2 regions of the Lysinibacillus sp. FSL R7-0073 genome follow, and region 1 is predicted to be linked to the other one. Evidence: predicted binding sites of a transcription regulator. Region 1 holds the regulator's gene; the other holds the start of a gene.
What was found. The regulator LexA, encoded in region 1, represses DNA repair genes until DNA is damaged. The targets are predictions, from matches to a motif close to CGAACATATGTTCG.

Region 2: MKY88_RS13900 (YolD-like family protein) is a predicted target of LexA. The motif match lies at 2,619-2,632, and genes of this name have one in related genera.

Annotation. Positions count from the first base shown of each region.
Region 1 is NZ_JBBPAS010000001.1:1,286,447-1,292,187, reverse strand. Features, by position in the region: gene tkt (transketolase) at 1-442, opposite strand, end outside; gene MKY88_RS06120 (DUF896 domain-containing protein) at 568-801, opposite strand; gene MKY88_RS06115 (GNAT family N-acetyltransferase) at 992-1,519, shown strand; gene def (peptide deformylase) at 1,651-2,229, shown strand; gene MKY88_RS06105 (YneB family resolvase-like protein) at 2,248-2,913, opposite strand; gene yneA (cell division suppressor protein YneA) at 2,910-3,227, opposite strand; gene lexA (transcriptional repressor LexA) at 3,391-4,008, shown strand; gene MKY88_RS06090 (gamma-glutamyl-gamma-aminobutyrate hydrolase family protein) at 4,113-4,835, opposite strand; gene MKY88_RS06085 (prepilin peptidase) at 4,870-5,622, opposite strand.
Region 2 is NZ_JBBPAS010000001.1:2,774,040-2,779,780, forward strand. Features, by position in the region: gene MKY88_RS13875 (hypothetical protein) at 81-206, shown strand; gene MKY88_RS13880 (hypothetical protein) at 406-630, shown strand; gene MKY88_RS13885 (YjcZ family sporulation protein) at 751-888, shown strand; gene MKY88_RS13890 (hypothetical protein) at 1,198-1,476, shown strand; gene MKY88_RS13895 (GNAT family N-acetyltransferase) at 1,569-2,045, shown strand; gene MKY88_RS13900 (YolD-like family protein) at 2,149-2,490, opposite strand; gene MKY88_RS13905 (cupin domain-containing protein) at 2,785-3,459, shown strand; gene MKY88_RS13910 (DUF3231 family protein) at 3,567-4,043, shown strand; gene MKY88_RS13915 (cation-translocating P-type ATPase) at 4,197-5,741, opposite strand, start outside.

The DNA of each region.
Region 1 (5,741 bases):
CAACGATGTCATGACCTGGCTTATTGTAAGTAGCTGCTAAATGACGCTCAGCCATTGCCATACCTACAGTCATGGCAATACCTTGTCCTAGAGGACCAGTTGTTGCTTCCACACCTACTGTATGACCATATTCAGGATGTCCTGGTGTTAATGAATCCCATTGGCGGAAGTTTTGAATTTCTTCCATTGGTAAACCATAGCCGCCTAGATGAAGTAGGCTGTATAGAAGCATGGAACCATGACCAGCTGATAATACAAAACGATCGCGATTATACCATTTTGGGTTCGCTGGATTATGGCGTAATTGTTTTGTCCAAAGCGTATAAGCCATTGGCGCTGCCCCCATTGGTAAACCTGGGTGACCAGAATTTGCTTTTTCAATAGCATCGATTGACAAAGTTCGGATAGCATTTATTGCTAGTAAATCCGCATGTTGAGTCATTATATTGTGACATCCTTTCTCGTCCTATAATTGTACTTCTACAGTTTAGTCAACATTGCTTTAGAAAACAATGCTTTTGTTATACTATTTGCATTTTCATACATACTTTATTGAATTGTGTCACATTAATTTAGAAATTTATTTTTTTTTGCTTGTCTTACCTTCTCTGGGGTAACATCATTTCCTTCTGCATCAACCACTTTTACGTTTTCAATCGTATCACGCATTGTTGCTCTAAATGTATCTAAGTATTCCTTACGAAGCGCTGTTCGCTCCTTTGCCTCTTCATCCGTTAGTTGACCACTTTTCGCTTTAGCAGAAAGTTCATTTATACGGTTAATTTTTTCTTTTGATAACATAGTTACACACCTTTCAGTACCTATCTTATTAATTTCGGTATGCAAAGTATAGCATGGTTTCCCATTAAATGCAGTTATACCAACCCTAATTCAAGCTGTTGAAATAAAAAAATACATGACTTCCAGATGTTTGAAGTGTATAAATATTATATGGAAGGAAAAATTTAACTATACATTGGAGGACATACATGTGAACGTGACAACTAAGCGATTACTCATTCGAACATTTCAAGAGCAGGACTGGGAAGCTGTTTATAGCTATACTTCAGATGAAAAAGTGATGCACTATATGCCTGAAGGTGTTTTTAATGAAGATCAGGCCAAGAAATTTATTGCAGAAAATAGTAACGACAAAGCAAAACATTTTGCTATTGTTTCAAATAATTCCGAGCAAGTGATTGGTCATATTGTTTTCCATCCTTGTTTCGGTAATCATACTTATGAAATCGGTTGGGTACTAAATCCAGCTTATCAAAATCAAGGCTTTGCTTCTGAAGCTGCTCGTGCTGTATTAGACTATGGATTTAATGAAAAGAATCTTCATAGAATTATTGCAACGTGTCAGCCCGAAAATATCGCTTCCTATAAAGTTATGGAAAAGATCGGAATGAGGCGTGAAGGATATTTTAAAAAATGTATACCGTATGGGGATGAATGGTGGGACGAATACTATTACGCAGTCTTACGTGAGGATTGGAGCCATTTATTAGAAGGTTAGAAGAACGTTAAAACTCGTGAAAATGGGCTCCTATAAACATTATTAGGCACTGCATCAATGATGTATGATCTGACCATACAATTTAGCTTGAGGAAACTTCTGAAGAAGTCCTATTGAGTAGGTATTTTTCGATGGCAAAATTTCATCCTGATTACATGATTACTATGAAAGATTTTGTAAAAGAACACTCAGTCCTATTACGAAAACAAACGCAAGACGTTGCCATACCAGTTCCCTTAGAGGATCGACATACATTATTATCTATGCTTCAGTATTTAAAAAACAGCCAAGATCCGAATTTAATAAAAAAGTATAAACTACGTCCTGGGAGTGGCCTCTCTGCAAATCAAATTGGCGTAGATAAAAGAATGTTTGCTGTAATTTTTAAGGATCACAACCAAAAACACGAAATGATGTTCATTAACCCAAAAGTAATGAGCCATTCTTTAAATATGATCTATTTGCCTGAGGGAGAAGGTTGTCTGTCTGTTAATCGACCTGTTCACGGTTTTGTACCAAGATATGAACGAATTAAAGTAAAAGCCTATAATATTGATGGACAGGAATTTATTATGTCTTTAAAAGGCTATGAATCTATCGTTGTACAACATGAAATCGATCATTTAAATGGTATTATGTTTTATGATCGAATGAATAAAGATAATCCTTTTCAACTACCCCAAAATGTTATTATAGAAAGCTTGTATTAAAAAAATTAGCGGGCTATATTATTTGCCCGCTAATCTTTCTTGATGCTCTTGGAATCGGCGATGTACCGTTGCCTTACTTACCTCAAAGCCTAGTCCTCTAAGCGTAATGGAAATTTCTTCAAAGGTAAAACCACGATTACGTAGCTTCACAATTTCATCAACAGGGAGTTCCTTCCGTTCCTGACCATTTGGATTGCCACGATTGGATAGGTTATTTTCAGGGCGATAGCCATTTTCAACAGCACGTCGCATCCCTCTGCGGATTTTAGCATTATGGATTCTACGTTGATATTCCTCTACAATTGCTAAAATCTCTAGTAGCATCGTATCCATTTCGTTTAATTGGACTGGTCCTGCGTCACGCATCGAATAAACATCTGTTGCTGATTTTTGTAATAAATGCAATACTGCCATCCTTGCATTTCCACGACCTATACGAGTTTCATCTTGTACAAAAAGAGCTTTTATTTCCTTCTCTTTTATAAAATCAAGCATTTCAAGTAAGCCTTCTCGTTCAACATCATAACCGCTATGTTTATCTTTAAAAACACCCTTTACTTCATAGCCTTGCTCTTTAGCATAGCGCACTAATTCTTCTTGTTGGCGCTCTAATGAGGAGCTTTGCGTTTCTTTTTCAGTACTTACTCGGCAATAGACAACAGCCGTCATTTGGTTAATTTTCATTGTTCATTTCTCGCAATTTCAATGGTTTTGATGGGACTGGCTTGATCACTCAAAACTGGAATGACTAGAGATTTACCTGCCACGATTTTAATATCTGCTAACTCATTTTCTGATTTGACAAGCTTAATCCAATCTTCTTTACTCATTTTACCACGGTATTGTTCGGCTAACGACCACAAGCTATCCCCATGTTCGATTTGAATTTCAGCGTAATTAACATCCCCCGGATCAGTGATGTAAAGGTAACTTGCGAAGAGTAAACAAGCACCTAATAATATAGTGATATGTGTATTTTTCTTTAACCATGTCATCATAATAACCTCATTTCTAGAATGTTTGTTCGGAATGTATGTTCTCATAATAAAGCGAACAAACGTTTTTGTCAAACACTTTTCGAACCTATGTTTGCATACATGTTCGCATTCTGTTATACTATCAAATAAGAAGAATGATATTAGAAAAAAGAGGTGAGCAATCATGAAAAAAGTATCGAAAAGACAAGAGGACATTCTAGCGTTCATTAAAGACGAGGTACGAGCTAAAGGGTATCCGCCATCAGTCCGTGAAATCGGGGAAGCTGTTGGACTTGCTTCAAGTTCAACTGTTCATGGTCATTTGGCTCGATTAGAACAAAAGGGTTTTATTCGTCGAGATCCAACAAAGCCACGTGCTATTGAAATTCTTGAGCCTGAAGAATCCATCCAAAAGCAACATGTCATCCATGTACCACTTGTAGGGAAGGTTACAGCAGGTTCTCCTATTACAGCTATCGAAAATATTGAAGAGTATTTCCCACTGCCAGATACATATGGCACGAGTGAGGATCAGTTATTCATGCTAGAAATTATGGGTGAATCGATGATTGAAGCGGGAATTTTAGATGGTGATTTAGTGATTGTGAAGCAAAAGTCAACCGCCAATAACGGAGACATTGTTGTAGCCATGACAGCTGAGGATGAAGCTACTGTAAAACGCTTCTTTAAGGAAAAAAACCATTTCCGTTTACAGCCTGAAAATTCATCAATGGAACCGATTATCGTTGATCAAGTATCAATTTTGGGACAAGTTGTTGGTCTTTATCGCCGTGTACATTAATTAAATGAGAGTTTGAGGATTGTGTTCCTTCACTGAGCATGTATCCTCTTTTTTACGCAAAAAAAGAATCCACAAACTATTGGATTCTTTTTTTAATGACCTCTCTATGCCTCTTTTTTAAATTTCAAGCTCGCTTCAACAAAAGCTGCAAATAACTTTTGTGCATGCTGATCTCCCGCTATAGCTAATTCCTCTGGGTGCCACTGGACAGCCAAACAGAATGGTAATTCCTCATGCACCACTGCTTCAATAATGCCATCACTGGATTTCGCTGCAACTTTTAAATTCTCCGCTAGTACATTCACTGACTGATGATGAAAAGAATTGACGGCGATTTTCTCTTGTTCCAGAATAGTCGCTAATAAATTCTCCGCAATAATTTGTACATAATGCGTCGTTACTGACCTACCAGCTTGTTGCATATGTTTGATCAGCTTCGTACTATAATGGTCACTATCAATGTCCTGATATAACGTCCCACCTAATGCAACATTTAATATTTGGATACCCCGACAAATACCGAAAATAGGCATTTTCCGTACAAATGCGGCCTCAATTAATGCTAATTCCACGGCATCTCTAGCTGGATGAATTTTACCTAGCTTTGGTGAAGGCTCCGCTCCAAATAGAAAAGGATGTACATCATAGCCTCCCGATAGCAATAAGCCATCAGTAAGGGCTAAAATTTGAGCAGCATCTTCCTCCACACCTACCGGAATAATGAGGGGGATACCGCCCGCCTCAATAATACTTTTGCTGTAAGCAGCATTTAAATGAGCTGATAAATCATCTTCTACAAAAGCTGTAATTCCAATAATCGGCTTCACTTGATTCCCCTCCATAAAATTGAAGATTAAACACTTACCAAAAACCTAAATACCAATTGATGAACGAATCTCCGTAGAAATAAACAATAGAAGCGGCTAATGCAATAGATGGACCAAAGGGAATAGGTGTTTTTCTTCCCTGTTTACGCTTCAATAAGACAACTATTCCGACTATCATACCAATGATAGAAGCAAAAAATAAAGTCAACAGCGTATGAATAATACCTAGAACGAGGCCAATTAAAAAGAATAATTTAATATCGCCTCCTCCCATTCCACCTTTCGATAAAACCGCAATACTATATAATATGCCAAAACCAACGAGTGCACCCACTAGGCTGTCCCACCAAGGTGTTAAAGGTGACAGTACACGTCCTATGGCCAAAAAAGGCAAAAAGAATAAAAGAATCTTATCTGGAATTAACAGATAAGTAAAATCTGAAACAACTATAATGACTAACAATGAGATGAACGATAAGGCTACTATAAATTCTAAGCTCCAGTTTAGCTCAAAATAAGCAAGGGCGAATAATCCCCCAGTCAACAATTCTATCGCTGGATATACAAAAGAAATTTTATAGCCACAGCCTCGACATTTTCCTCTTAAAAAGAGATAAGACAATACTGGCACTAAATCAAGAACCGACAATTGTCTCTGACAGTTTATACAATGGGAGGAAGGATATACAAGAGACTCCTTCCGCGGCACACGTAAGCCAACTACATTATAAAAAGAGCCAAAGACTATACCAACTAAAAAAATGATAATTGTATAAGCCATTTCCAAATTTATGTCCTCCTAAACCAATAGGCGCCCATACAATAAGTATGATGCGCCTATCCATATAAATATTGTATTCTTGCTCGGCAATATACGTAACGAATGTTATTCAAAGCAATGAACAT
Region 2 (5,741 bases), 1.5 Mb from region 1:
TTTTCACATTTTAATTACATATTAGGTAAAAAATAGTTGAATATTTTTTTATAGTGTTATAGTCTAGGAGGTAAAATAAAATGGGAGCTATTTCATATGCAAAATCAACATTAGATAGTTGGAGTAATTCAAATACAATTACAAAAAATATTGTTTCCTCATCTGCTCAGGGAGCTGCAATTGGTGGTGTTGCTGTACAACGGTAACAGCAACTTTTCTCAGTATAATCTACTTTAGTAGCAAAAAAGTTTCTGGATTCGCTTATTTTGTTTGGCATTGAACAAGGTGCCTTGGTTTCTGTTAAAAGATCCTGATCCTGACCTATATTCTCATGATACCTTAGGCATTACCCTATGCTCCTTTGACCATTACATTCATATAATTATATTGAAGGGAGTGGCAATAGTGCCTTGGCAACATAAAATTTACTATTTAATCGGGCAACCGGTCGGTGTTTCGTTGACGAATGGGCAAGGAACATCTGGTGTTCTTTGTGGTGTTTCAGGTGGGAAGCTTCTTGTTCTCGAATATTTGTATCAAAGCCAATTTGCTTTAAAGCAATATGATTTTCATATGATTCAAGATGTTAATGGTTTTCCGCCTTGTCAAATGCAGCAGCCGTTATATTAAAAATATCCGTGTAGGATGTTTTTTTGATGGCACCATTTTAATACTAGTTACTTGGATGATTATCGCTCCTCCATTTGAATCTTATACATACAATAGATATGGAGAGAGGGGGTGTCCTTTGTGGGATACTGTGGAAATGTAGGTAATTTTAATAATTATTGTGGCGGAAATAATGGCAATGGTAACAGTTCAACTTTCGTGCTAATCGTTGTACTATTTATTCTTCTCATTATTGTTGGTGCAAGCTTCATTTGCTAATGGTCGTATTAAGGCTTTAGCTTCTGTTCATTTTTAATGATGAAGAAGCTTAAGCCTTTTTTATTCCCCTTCCTCCTAATTATTTGCCTGTTATGAGATAATAAAAATATTTCTTACGCCATTGAAGATAGATAACTATCTCCAATTGATAACTTATCATAATAATAGTATTGTAAAGTTCTTTCTACTTTACATGACACTCCTTTATTGGTTCTAGAGGTCACTTACATCCAAGTGGCCTCTTTTTGCATCCTTTTACTCTATTATAGATTTTATAGAAATATCGTTTTAGCAGAGAGGAGGAAACAAGTGGGAATTAATTTAAATTTCTGGTCCTTTATTTTATCTTTAGGTTGCATCCTATTATTTTTTCTATCCGGTTCCTTAAAAGACTTTTTTGTCACCTATGTCCATCTTCACCCATTGACACTGACATTGCTATTGTCAATCGTATGTTTCTACCTAAGTGTTGTAGGAATGAAAGATGTTAGAAATTTAGCGACCTTGCTGAGAGGTATTGTGACAATTGCTTTAACACTGATTCTAATTGTGAGTATTTCCTTTATTTTATTTTTTGGTAATTTATAAAGTAAAAGAACTCTAGCTTGCATGATTATTAAACAAGCCTCCTTGACGAACACCTGTTCTATAGATACAATAATAAAAAAGGAGGCTTGTTTATGCAAGACACAATTAACATTGAATTAGTACATTTTTCAGAAGACTATGTAGAGCAGTTAAATGAGTTTGAATTGCCAGCAGAACAACACCGATTTACTGCCTTACCAAAAGAGATTACAATCGAAAAAGTTGGACAGTACCCTATTGTGATTTTAAGTAATACAATACCTGTTGGTTTTTTCGTACTTCATGCAACCGAAAGAGTACAAGAATATTCTAGTAATCCTCAGGCGATGTTACTTACTGCTTTATCTATGGATCATAAACAGCAAGGTAAGGGTTATGCAAAAAAAGCAATGCTTTTACTGGCTGACTTTGTCAAGCATGAATTTAAAGAATTTAACGAAGTAGTGTTAGTAGTAAATCACAAGAACATCGCTGCGCAGAATTTGTATACCAACGTAGGTTTTGAAGATAATGGTGAAAGACGAATGGGACCCATTGGTGAGCAAATAGTGATGCAATTGCACCTATAAGGAGACAGTCACTCATTTGCGATGTTCAAATGAGTGACTTTGTCATCCGCTGTCATTCGTACCATTCATTATCAGGCACTAAATTAACTCACTCGATTTTGTATCAAATACCGCTATTGCCATCCACCTCTATATATGCAGCATAAATATATTTCAATGCGATATGTTTCGTTGTTGTAATCGTTTCTAGCAGAAGTTCCAACTCGTTCATCCCTTTAATAATGCCACCATATTGTACAAAATTAGCCTCTTCCCAAATAGTTAACATAATATAGTTACGTTCTGTTAATGCGCGTGTGATGGTTTGCTGTAATTCCTCCAGTTCCCATTCTGCACGTTCCCGTGGCGGTTCTGTCTGCACCTCTTGCTTCCACTTTTTCAAAAGCAGTAAATGCTCTGGAAGCATCATCGATGTCCATTTCATATTTCCTCGATCTTTAATCATATTATCTCACCCTTTCAGCTCAGTTAAGGGGGACGCTTGCGAGAAAATTTCAACATTGAAAGTCATGACTGCTTTGCTAAGATTTCCACGCCCGCCCTCAAAACAAAACATACGTTCTTTTTATTATACGCACATACGTTCTTTAATAGCAGTGGTAATTAAAGACAATTCCTCTAGCATGTGCTTGCTAAGAGTTCTAGACAAACGCTAGGCATTTGTATAAGTCTATAAACATTTCAATCATAATCTGTGATGATGATGAATATCACAATTTTAGTGAGAAAGGATGTAAGTATTAATACAAATGTCGATTATACATCGCCTTCTGCAGAGTTCACCTTTGATGTCAACAAAAGTACGCTTTTTAAAAAAGATGCACGAAATTACATTAATATCCTTGGCGTTGAACAATTAAATACGTTAGAAAATACCTCTTTACTGGATATTTTTTTAAGTAAAGACAATGTCATTGAGCCACACTATCACCAAAATGCAGCTGAGCTTGTCTATTGTATTTCTGGTGCAGCAACGGTTTCCCTATTAAATCCCTTTACAAAAAAACTTCAAAACTACCCGATTAAGCCTGGGCAAGTAGCCAATATCCCACAAGGCTGGTGGCATTATGAGATTGCCACAGAAGATAACACCCATTTACTTGCTATCTTTGACGCTCCAACACCAGAGGTAATTTTAGGCTCCGATATATTGAAATTTACACCTGCCAATATTATGGCGCATACCTATTGTTTAGATGAGGAACAATGGAAGAAAACCATTGCACCGATTGTTCCATCTACTTATATTGGGCCACCAAATGGCTGTAATCGAGTGGAATCGGCAACCGATAATTCTTCATGCAAGCAAAAGAAGCCATCCATGAAACCATGTCCATACCCAAACCCATACCCATATCCATACCATTACCCTTCCCCTTCCCCACATATGTATCCGTATGGCACCTATTATTAAAATGCCCCTTGTATTAAACTTTTATTGTAAAAGATGAATAGAATGTCATAAACTGTTCCATCCTAATCTTAGATAAATACTAGGAGTTAGGAAGTGTCACAATAACGATGATAAATGACAATCTAGCATCATTACAATTTAAGGAGATGTTTAGGCTTTGGTCGCAGCTCGGTGTCAATCAAAGCTATATTGCTTCAAGCCATGCCTTTTTTAACCATACCCGAGATAAAAAATTAAAGATTATGATTTTGGAATTCATTCAATGTTTAAAAGAGGAAAATAAACAGCTGACATTATTATTAAAGGAAAATGGGGTTCTTGCCCCCACTGCAACTATGGCATACAGTAAAATAAAAATGACGGATATACGTGGAAAATCCATCATTAATGATAGTGAAATTAGTGCCATTTTATCTATGAATATTGCTTCCTCCTTACTTGCTGTAAGCCAAGCATTGGAACTGTCAGTAAAGAAAAAGCACCTTGCCAAATATGGGGAACTCCATATGCGCTATGCTATACTTGGGTCTAAATTGATTGAACTGAGTAAAATTAAAGGCTGGCTTCTAGCACCAGCCCAATAAAATGGTTGGCTGAACGATCTAATCATTCATTACGTTGCACATTATTAAATCTACTTTTAATAGTGTGTTTTTTGTACATTTTAAGCTTACTATTAAACAATAACAAAACCACCTACTCGTTATATGTAGGTGGTCTTAACATTCAATTCTCTTCTATCGACTTCTTACAAACAGGAGCTTATACCATTGATTTACGAGGAACGGTAACACGGATAGACTATAAATAAAGCCTAATTGGGCAATTGTTAATGGAGCCACTTCAAAGACCGTTGTTAGCATTGGCATAAACAATACAATGTGCAAGCTTAGGACACCGATTAAAAATGCAATCCATGCATATTTATTCGAAAAGACACCAATCGTAAAGATTGATTGTTTAGCTCTGGAGTTAAAGCCATGTACTAATCTTGATAAACAAAGTGTTGTAAACGCCATTGTACTTGCCGTTAATGTATCGCCAGTTGATAATCCAATTTGAAAAGCAATGATGGTAGAGATGGCAATTAAAATTCCTTCTAGCACCACTTGTGTCGTAAATGATTTATTTAATAGAGGCGTATGAACATTTCTAGGCTTGTCCTTCATCGTTTTCTTATTATTCGGCTCTAATCCGATTGCGATTGCTGGAAGACTATCTGTTAATAGGTTGATGAATAATAGATGCACAGGTGCAAACGGAACTGGTAAGCCAAGTACTGTGGCATATAGCACTACAAAAATAGCTCCCGCATTTCCTGATAATAAGAACAAAATGGCATTTTTAATATTTGTATAAATGCTACGACCATTGGCGATCGCCTTGACAATCGTAGAAAAATTATCGTCTGTTAAAATCATGGACGAGGCATCTTTTGCGACCTCCGTCCCAGTCACTCCCATTGCCACCCCGATATCTGCTTGTTTTAGCGCAGGTCCATCGTTGACGCCATCCCCCGTCATCGCGACAACATGACCCTTATCCTGCCACGCTTTGACGATACGAATCTTTTGAGCAGGTGTAACACGCGCATACACAGAATAATCATCTATTTTTTCCTGTAATTCTTGATCTGAGAATCTTTCGAGAGCATGTCCTTCAATGGCTTCATCTGGGTTTTTTAAAATCCCAATTTGTTGGGCAATCGCTGTAGCCGTAATTTTATGATCACCAGTAATCATAACTGGCTTAATGCCTGCCTTAATACAATTTTCCACTGCCTCTTTGGACTCTTTTCTTGGAGGGTCCATCATTGCCACTAAGCCGACAAATATTAAATCTTTTTCCACTCTTGTATCGATTGTTTGCTGCGGTAAAACATCTTTGTAGGCAATGGCTATCACACGTAAACCATTCCTCGAAAAATCATGATTGACCGCTTCGATTTTTTGACGATACTGAGCTGTCATCTCAAAAATGCCTGTTGCCGTTTTTATTCTACTCACTTTAGGCAAGAGAACATCTAATGCCCCTTTAGTAATCATAACAGGCTTTTTATCTATTTGATTTACAGTACTCATAAGCTTTCGCGCCGAATCAAATGGAATTTCAGCCAGTCTTGGATATTGCTCGCGAATCATCAATTCATCTAAGCCGTACTGCTTCCCTAATTTCACAAGCGCTATTTCTGTCGGATCACCAATTTCCTTGTGATCACGCTCAACAGCATCACTACATAAAAGTGCCTTAACCATCAGCTCTTTTTCCACTGAATTTGTTGG